DNA from 3 places in the Dickeya aquatica genome. Region 3 is predicted to be linked to each of the others. Evidence: predicted binding sites of a transcription regulator. Region 3 holds the regulator's gene; each other region holds the start of a gene.
What was found. The regulator CRP, encoded in region 3, controls carbon source genes, mostly activating them, when cyclic AMP is high. The targets are predictions, from matches to a motif close to ATGTGANNNNNNTCACAT.
Positions count from the first base shown of each region.

Region 1 (3,279 bases), 2.1 Mb from region 3:
TTTGAACTGCCCTCTTCCATGCAGGCAGTGCGCCAGCAACAGCCGGATGTGCCCTACGACAGCAAAGCCCCGCTGTTCCCCTTCGGCTATGGCTTACCGCACTAAACTCACCCCCTCCCGGCCCCTGCCGGGAGGGGGTATCAGGCGGTTTTCCCGGCCCATACCGCGTATTGTGGCACGCTGGCTGCACCGCGATGCGGTGTGCCATTGCGTCAACCGAGGCAGGCAAGGGCGCGACTCAATGCCGTGACCCGATTTTGTGACACATAGCACACGACGGTCATTAGCGTTATTATCAAACCCACGGTTTATCAGGACGCTTCTCTATGCCTTATTTCATAACGCTTGGCTGGCAATATGTGCGCGCATTTGCGGTGATTTATCTTTGCCTGCTGGCAGGTAATGCGCTCTCGGCGCTGTTGCCGATTACCATTCCCGGCAGCATCCTCGGCATGCTGATGTTATTTGCACTGCTGGCCTCACAAATTCTGCCCGCGCACTGGGTTAAACCCGGCTGCCATCTGTTTTTGCGCTATATGGCGTTGCTGTTTGTGCCTATCGGCGTTGGGGTGATGAACTATTACGACGTGGTGCGCAGTCAATTTGGCCCTATCGTGGTTTCCTGCCTTATCAGCACTTTTATTGTGATGATTGTGGTCGGCTACACCACCCAGATAATGCACCGCGACGGTAAAGCCTCAAATACCGGCGCGGCAGGCAGCGAGGGGCAAGAGAAATGATGCACTACCTTTGGTGGTCACTGCCGCTGACGCTGGTGGTCTTTTTCTGCGCCCGCCATCTGGCCTTACGGCTGAAAATGCCGCTGCTGAATCCGTTGCTGGTTTCCATGCTGGTTATCATTCCGCTGCTGCTGGTGCTGGAGATTCCTTACGACCACTACTTCCAGGGCAGTTCCATGCTCAATAGCCTGTTGCAACCGGCTGTGGTGGCGCTGGCCTTCCCGCTCTATGAACAGTTGCACCAGATTCGCGCACGCTGGAAATCCATCATCAGCGTCTGTTTTATCGGCAGTGTCACCGCCATTATTTCCGGCACGGTTATTGCGCTATGGTTGGGGGCATCGCGGGAGATTGCCGCCTCGGTCTTGCCGAAATCCGTCACCACACCGATTGCCATGGCGGTCGCCTCATCCATTGGCGGCATTCCCGCCATCAGTGCAATGTGTGTGATTCTGGTGGGCATTCTGGGTGCGGTATTCGGCCATGCGCTGTTTAATCGCCTGAATATTCGCGCCAAGTCTGCCCGCGGGCTGGCGATGGGAACCGCCTCTCACGCCCTGGGCACGGCCCGATGCGCCGAAGTTGATTTTCAGGAAGGGGCGTTCAGTTCACTGGCGCTGGTCATCTGCGGCATCATCACCTCGCTGATTGCACCGTTTCTGTTTCCGGTTATCCTGCGGCTGATGGCTGGATAAGCCTCAACCTGAACACATCAAGGGGCTTTTAGCCCCTTGTGCTATCGTCCCCCTTCGCCCTGGCGCTATATGCCATATCCCCGTGGTCGCCCTTGCTTGCCGCTCAGGGCAAAACCTGCGAAACATCTCGCATTTGTGATTTATTTTTCACTGATTACATTATAAAAGTGATAAAAATCACATTCGTTTAGCGCAAATCCAACCAGACTGCGTGAAAAGAGAGGCAATCGGCCATTGCGCCGGACATGAGTGGCACGGGGATCACCGGCCATCATTGAAAATATTATCGTCTGTTGAAACATCGATGACGGTTTACATTCAGCACCTGAAAAACCAATTAAGAGAGGCCCCCATGCAAGTACGCTTTCATGACGCGTTCACCACGCTGCCTGCCACGCTACAGCATGCGCTGGAACCGATACTGGCGCGTGAGGATTTTGCGGCCATGCTGAGTACGCAAGAGGTGAGCGAGATTCGCGCGCAGTGCGGGCTCGATGCTGATGCACTGGCCTTTGCCCTGTTGCCGCTGGCGGCAGCCTGTGCGCTGACGCCCGTGTCCGGCTTTCACGTTGGTGCCATCGCGCAGGGCACCAGCGGGGCCTTCTACTGGGGGGCCAATATGGAGTTCGCCGGTCAAGTGCTGCAACAGACCGTTCACGCCGAGCAAAGCGCCATCAGCCACGCCTGGTCGCGCCATGAGCCGGCGCTGCGCGCCATCACCGTCAACTATACGCCCTGTGGCCACTGCCGCCAGTTCATGAATGAGCTGAACAGCGCGCCGGGCTTACGCATCTGCCTGCCCGGCAGAGCCGCCGCGCCGCTTGGGCACTACCTGCCTGATGCGTTCGGCCCGCGCGATCTGGCGATAACCACGCTTCTAATGGATGAGATTGACCATCAGTTGACCCTCTCAAGCGATGATACTCTGACGCAACTGGCGCTAAAGGCGGCCAATCGCAGCCACGCACCGTACAGCCACGCTTTCAGCGGCATTGCGCTGCAAACCGCAACGGGCCGGGTCTATAGCGGGTGTTATGCCGAAAATGCCGCGTTCAACCCCAGCCTGCCACCGCTACAGGCGGCGCTGAACCTGGTTAATTTAGCCGGCGAGTCTTTTGATACCATCCAGCACGCGGTGTTAGTGGAAACAGCACATGCCACATTAAGCCAGTGGAGCCTGGCACAACCGCTGCTGGCTTCACTGGGCTGCTCTGCGTTGCGCCGCGAGCAGGCAGACATGTCAGGGAAATAACACCTGATGCGTTTGATTGTGCGCCGTGCTGTGGCGGCATCGGTGCACACTATCAGGCCCCAACACCGCAGGTTAAGCCCCGGCGCTTACGCCACTCGGGGAGGCGCGCGCAAAAATGTCGCCTCAATCACATCGTCTCTACGGGCAATATGTGACTTACTCCACATATTTTTCATATGCAAGTCATCTGTAATTATTTTAATTAACAATCCCTGTACATATTTTCTGGGTACTTTAAGATCGCCCCCATCCTATCGCTTCGCTGGTTCTCTGAGCCAATTTCAGCTACCCATCAGCTACCCAAAGAGTCAAACGTCATGGAATTGGAATACGAAAGTAAACGTCCCCTGTATATCCCCTACGCAGGGCCTATCCTGCTTGAATTCCCTCTGCTGAACAAAGGCAGTGCCTTTAGCGATGCAGAACGCGCCCAGTTTAACCTGCACGGCCTGTTGCCCGAAGCGGTAGAAACTATCGAAGAACAGGCGGAGCGTGCCTGGCGGCAGTATCAGGAATTCAAAAACGATATGGAAAAACATGTGTACCTGCGCAATATTCAGGACACAAATGAAACCCTGTTTTACCGCCTGCT
Region 1 is NZ_LT615367.1:1,659,417-1,662,695, reverse strand. Features, by position in the region: gene DAQ1742_RS07325 (glycoside hydrolase family 3 protein) at 1-105, shown strand, start outside; gene DAQ1742_RS07320 (CidA/LrgA family protein) at 327-740, shown strand; gene DAQ1742_RS07315 (CidB/LrgB family autolysis modulator) at 737-1,435, shown strand; gene cdd (cytidine deaminase) at 1,788-2,687, shown strand; gene DAQ1742_RS07305 (NAD-dependent malic enzyme) at 3,005-3,279, shown strand, end outside.
Region 1: a site for CRP is predicted at 1,601-1,618, ahead of cdd (cytidine deaminase). Genes of this name have one in related genera too.

Region 2 (3,279 bases), 1.9 Mb from region 3:
CCCTGCGCCGCGCTTCCGCAGGACGTATTACTGCTGTTATTCCCTACTTTGGCTACGCCCGACAGGACCGCCGTGTGCGCTCCGCCCGTGTGCCAATCACGGCCAAAGTCGTGGCGGATTTTCTCTCCAGCGTCGGCGTTGACCGTGTGCTGACGGTCGATCTGCATGCTGAACAGATTCAGGGCTTCTTTGATGTCCCGGTAGATAACGTGTTTGGTAGCCCGATTCTGCTTGAAGATATGTTACAGCAGAATCTGGATAACCCGATTGTGGTTTCCCCGGATATCGGTGGCGTGGTACGTGCCCGCGCGATTGCCAAGTTACTCAATGACACCGACATGGCGATTATCGACAAGCGTCGCCCGCGTGCCAATGTTTCTCAGGTCATGCACATCATTGGGGACGTTGCTGGCCGCGACTGTATTCTGGTTGATGATATGATTGATACCGGTGGCACGTTGTGTAAAGCGGCAGAGGCGCTAAAAGAGCGTGGCGCAAAACGTGTGTTTGCTTACGCCACCCACCCGATTTTCTCTGGCAACGCTTACGAGAACATCAAGAACTCGGTCATTGATGAAGTGATTGTCTGCGATACTATTCCGCTGTCGGAAAACATTAAATCCCTGCCGAACGTACGTACCCTGACGCTCTCGGGCATGCTGGCTGAGGCGATTCGTCGCATCAGTAACGAAGAATCCATTTCTGCTATGTTTGAGCATTAATTCTTCACAGAAACGAGCATCCCACGCCACCACGGTCAATCCCCTGGTGGCGTATTTTTATCTATCACCACCTGCACCACAGGTTTTTTATTTTTACCACGACACCGTTATGGATGGCGCTCACGGCGACAACGCTTATCAAAATGCTTCAGCCACCAATAGCGATCGGTCACGGACTCGCGTCCCCCGATGCGCGCCCCCGCCAGCCACAAAATTGCGCCCATAAAAATCGCAATTAACTCAACACTTTGTGCTGACCCTGGCAAGTTCAGCTCCGGCAATTGATTGGCTATTGAATACGCGATACCCGCTATCATCAGCACCATACCAAGCCCCATTAACGCATTACCAATGCGCATGGCATTTCTACGTTTCATCATTCACCTCCTGAAATTTCCCGTGAAAATACAGCGCTATCGCGTCTGCACCACACCTGCTGTTTCTCGCCGTACGAAGCAGGCTCATCCCCGGAATTGTCAAAGGTACTGATTTGTTTTACATACTATTTTATACGCCTGCGCCGCCCTGTTAGCAGCTGATTCACCGACCACCGACAGGCTTAATGATGACTAACAGTATAACCAGCCTGTTGCTATGGCTATGCGGGTAGGATCACATGTTGGTGATCAACCGCCCCTGCGTTAAACTAGCGCCCTTAAAAAATGTGTCCTGGCAGGCCGATACCTGTGTGTCACGCCTGTTAACCCCAATAATTCGAGTAAGCGGGAATCATCCGGCGCTCTGCCTTGTGAGTCGTATGAAATAATGAGTGGTATAAAACTGATTGTGGGGCTGGCCAATCCCGGCGCTGAATATGCGGCAACCCGCCACAATGCGGGTGCCTGGTACGTTGACCAGTTAGTCGAAAACTACCGACAGACCCTGAAGGAAGAGAGCAAGTTTTTTGGCTATACCGCACGGTTATCTCTGGGTGGCAACGATGTGCGACTGCTGGTACCCACCACATTTATGAACCTGAGCGGCAAAGCAGTGGCCGCCATGGCCTCTTTCTACCGTATTGAGCCTGATGAAATTCTGGTCGCACACGATGAGCTGGACCTGCCACCGGGCGTTGCCAAACTCAAACTCGGCGGGGGTCACGGTGGGCACAACGGGTTGAAAGACATCGTCAGTAAGCTCGGCAACAACCCCAATTTCCACCGTTTGCGTATCGGCATCGGCCATCCCGGCGACAAAAATAAAGTCGTCGGCTTTGTGCTTGGCAAACCACCGGCCAGTGAGCAAGGGCTTATCGACCAAGCCATTGACGAATCACTGCGCTGTACCGATATCTTGATAAAAGAAGATATGATCAAAGCCATGAACCGGTTACATGCCTTTAAGGCGTCATAGCCGTGATGCACTCTGATCGAGTTCGTCCACTATTGTGTGTATAATTGGCCTCAGGGCTATTTTTTCCATTCTGACAGGTGTTTTTGCAAACATGATGCTTTGCAAGCATCACCTGATGATTCGTGATTTCTAAGGTGACATAAACATGGGATTCAAATGCGGTATCGTTGGGCTGCCTAACGTGGGGAAATCTACGCTGTTCAACGCGCTGACCAAAGCCGGTATCGAAGCGGCCAACTTTCCGTTTTGTACTATCGAACCGAATACCGGTGTGGTTCCCATGCCGGACCTGCGCCTTGACCAGTTAGCCGAGATAGTGAAACCGCAGCGCACCGTTCCTACCACCATGGAATTTGTGGATATTGCCGGCCTGGTGAAAGGGGCTTCTAAAGGTGAGGGCTTAGGCAACCAGTTTTTGACCAACATCCGCGAAACTGAGGCGATTGGTCATGTGGTGCGCTGTTTCGAAAATGACAACATCATTCACGTCTCTGGAAAAGTTAACCCCGCTGACGATATTGATACCATTAACACCGAGTTGGCATTAGCGGACCTAGACACCTGTGAACGTGCGTTGCACCGGGTACAGAAGAAAGCCAAGGGCGGCGACAAAGACGCTAAAGTTGAGCAAGCTGCACTGGAAAAATGCCTGCCTCAGCTGGAAAAAGCGGGCATGTTGCGTGCGTTGGATCTCAGCGCAGAAGAAAAGGCCGCTATCCGCTACCTGAGCTTCCTTACGCTGAAACCGACCATGTACATTGCCAACGTTAATGAAGACGGCTTCGAGAACAACCCCTATCTGGATCAGGTGCGTGAGATCGCAGCGAAAGAAGGCTCTGTTGTTGTGCCCGTCTGCGCGGCTGTAGAATCTGACATTGCCGAACTCGATGATGAAGAGCGCGACGAATTCATGGCCGAGTTGGGTCTTGAAGAGCCTGGGCTAAACCGTGTCATTCGTGCCGGTTATACGCTGCTGAACCTGCAAACCTACTTTACGGCGGGTGTAAAAGAAGTCCGTGCCTGGACTATTCCCGTTGGAGCCACAGCCCCACAAGCCGCAGGGAAAATTCACACAGACTTCGAAAAAGGGTTTATTCGCGCGCAAACCATCGCCTTTGATGATTTCATCACCTACAAAGGTGAACAGGGTGCCAAAGAAGCCGGTAAAATGCGCTCAGAAGGCAAAGAATATATCGTTAAAGAT
Region 2 is NZ_LT615367.1:2,163,150-2,166,428, reverse strand. Features, by position in the region: gene prs (ribose-phosphate diphosphokinase) at 1-722, shown strand, start outside; gene ychH (stress-induced protein YchH) at 830-1,099, opposite strand; gene pth (aminoacyl-tRNA hydrolase) at 1,488-2,075, shown strand; gene ychF (redox-regulated ATPase YchF) at 2,221-3,279, shown strand, end outside.
Region 2: a site for CRP is predicted at 1,323-1,340, ahead of pth (aminoacyl-tRNA hydrolase). Genes of this name have one in related genera too.

Region 3 (3,279 bases):
TTTAGCCAGCTGGAACAGGCATTTATCGATTATGGCCGCACCGGCACCGGCCAGACCCGCAAATACCTGCACACCTATGATGAAGCTATTCCCTACAATCAGGTGCCTGGCACCTTTACGCCCTGGGAACCGATACCACAACCGACCGATCTGCTGTTCTACGAAGGGCTGCATGGCGGCGTTGTCAGCGCACAGCATAACGTCGCGCAGCACGTTGACCTGCTGGTGGGGGTGGTGCCTATCGTCAATCTGGAGTGGATTCAAAAGCTGGTGCGTGACATCAACGAGCGCGGCCATTCACGCGAAGCGGTGATGGACTCGGTGGTGCGCTCAATGGAAGATTACATCACCCATATCACGCCGCAATTTTCCCGCACCCATATCAATTTTCAGCGCGTCCCAACGGTCGATACCTCCAACCCGTTTGCCGCCAAAGCCATTCCCTCAATGGATGAGAGCTTTGTGGTTATCCACTTTCAGGGATTAAACAATATGGATTACCCCTATCTGCTGGCGATGTTACAGGGGTCATTTATTTCGCACATCAATACCCTGGTGGTGCCGGGCGGCAAGATGGGGCTGGCAATGGAGCTGATTATGGCACCGCTGGTACAGCGGCTTGTTGAAGGTAACGGGATAGCGTGACGTCTCGCGGCGGTGGTTAAGCCGCCGCGCGTCAATGCCTTAACCCCGCGCAATGACTTCATGGCTGTGAGTCACCGTCACCGTTTTTTCCAGCATCAGTGCCACCGAGCAATATTTTTCTGCCGAGAGCGCAACCGCCCGCTCCACGGCTTTTTCCGATAAGGCTTTGCCGGTCACGATAAAGTGCAAATTAATGGCGGTGAACAGGCGCGGTGCCTCTTCACGGCGCTCGGCGCTCAGACGCACTTCACAGTCGGCCACATCATGGCGACCTTTTTGCAGGATGGACACCACATCAATGGCGCTACAGCCTCCGGCGGCCATCAGTACCATCTCCATCGGGCTGGGCGCTTTGTCGCCTGAGTTGCCATCCATCAGCACCTGATGACCGGATGCGGACTCACCCAAAAACGTCAATCCTTCAACCCATTTCACCCGAGCCTGCATAATTTTGCCCTCAATCAACTATTTTTGAAATTTTGCACCGCTCATGAACAAAAAAGCCTGATAATCAGAGCTTAATCATGCTGAAGCGAGACAACACGAGACACTACACTCAACCTGTGTTACAAACGGAGGACGTAAACCCGTGTGTGTCGGGCCTCTGCCTGACTGCCACCAGTTTACCGGCGTCATTGATAGACCGTCTCCGTATCATCCCTGACGTCATTCCGCCAGGACGGAATTTGAATTATAACTATGTTATCACGCCGTACAGGGAACTCTGAGCCCTGTGATTTGCGCAGTGAATTACAACAGAGGATAACAGCGAATGGTTCTCGGCAAACCGCAAACAGACCCGACTCTCGAATGGTTCCTTTCTCATTGTCACATTCACAAGTACCCATCGAAGAGCACTCTGATCCATCAGGGTGAAAAAGCAGAGACGCTTTACTACATCGTGAAAGGCTCGGTTGCCGTGCTGATTAAGGATGAAGAAGGCAAGGAAATGATTCTGTCTTATCTGAATCAGGGCGATTTTATTGGCGAGCTTGGCTTGTTTGAAGATGGGCAGGAGCGCAGTGCGTGGGTTCGGGCAAAAACTGCCTGCGAAGTCGCTGAAATTTCCTATAAAAAATTCCGTCAGCTTATCCAGGTTAACCCGGATATTCTGATGCGCCTCTCCTCACAGATGGCCCGCCGCCTGCAAGTGACCTCGCAGAAGGTCGGCAATTTGGCATTTTTGGACGTAACAGGGCGTATCGCACAGACCTTGCTGAACCTGGCCAAACAACCGGATGCCATGACCCACCCGGACGGTATGCAAATCAAGATAACCCGTCAGGAGATAGGCCAGATTGTCGGCTGTTCCCGTGAAACTGTCGGCCGTATCCTGAAAATGCTGGAAGACCAGGATCTCATCTCTGCCCACGGTAAAACCATCGTGGTTTACGGTACCCGTTGATACCTTCATCAACGTGTCTCCATCACCAGCAAGGGCGGCCAATGGCCGCCCTGCTTATTTTGCGTTGCGTATCGGTGAGTGTCGCGTGCGACGCGTTACGACCAGTATTTATTGATCTCGGTGCGCAGTGCCTCAGCGGTCGCCTTACCACGCTCAGACGCCAGCGCACGACCGGCGATAAAGGTCTTGGCGCTGATACCTTCAAACAGGTGAATATCCTGCGGCACAATGCCGCCGGTAATCGACAACGCCAGCCCCAGTTCAGAAAGCGCACGCATCCGGCCGAGGTCGTCACTCGTCCAGTTAACTCCGGCAAGCTCCGCATCGCGCGAGCGGTGATAAATCGCCTGGGTAATGCCCATATCAACCCACTGCCGGGCATCATCAAGGCTCCAGTTGCCGTACAGCTCAATCTGGATTTCGCCACCAAACTCATCGGCCACTTTTTTGCAGGCGGCAATAGTGGCAACGTGCGCTGCCGCCGAGACGGTTATCCAGTTCGCCCCGGCAGAGAACGCCATGCGCGCCAGAATGGCTCCGCCGTCAGTGGTTTTCATGTCACACACAATAATGTGTTTAGGGTGGCGCTCGCGCAGGGTGCGCACCGCCGTCATGCCTTCAGCAAAGGCCAGAATGGTACCGACCTCGATAACCTCAACGAACCCGCCAACACGCTCAGCAATCTCAACCGCTGTGGCCAGGTCTGTCGAATCCAGGGCAATTTGCAGCATAGGTTTAGTCATGATGTTATTTCCTTTCCAAAAGTGAAAATACCGGAAACAGCGACGTGCGGGCGAGCGCTGCCCGTGGCGTGATGCCACTATTCATTTCAAGTCGCTATTTCAAACAGTGACGTTATTCAGGCGCGGTGGCTTAACGCTGGCCGTAGTAGGCATTCGCGCCGTGTTTTCTGAAATAGTGTTTATCAGAAAGCGCCTGATCGATATGAATCGCCGGGTTGAGCAGGCGGGTTGACAGCGCCATCGCCGCCACCTCTTCGAGCACCAGCGCATTGTGTACCGCATCCAGCGCGTTTTTCCCCCAGCAGAAGGGCGCATGGCCGGTGATCACCACACCCGGTACGGCCAGCGGATCGAGATCCCGGCGCTGAAACTCCTCCACGATCACCGCACCGGTATTTTTTTCATACTCACGGGCGATTTCCTGCTCGCTCAACGCGCGGGTGCAGGGAATATCGCCGTAGAAATAGTCGGCATGGGTCGTACCGA
Region 3 is NZ_LT615367.1:4,072,818-4,076,096, forward strand. Features, by position in the region: gene DAQ1742_RS18505 (phosphoribulokinase) at 1-645, shown strand, start outside; gene DAQ1742_RS18510 (OsmC family protein) at 685-1,092, opposite strand; gene crp (cAMP-activated global transcriptional regulator CRP) at 1,418-2,050, shown strand; gene DAQ1742_RS18520 (3-keto-L-gulonate-6-phosphate decarboxylase UlaD) at 2,146-2,793, opposite strand; gene DAQ1742_RS18525 (L-ribulose-5-phosphate 4-epimerase) at 2,924-3,279, opposite strand, start outside.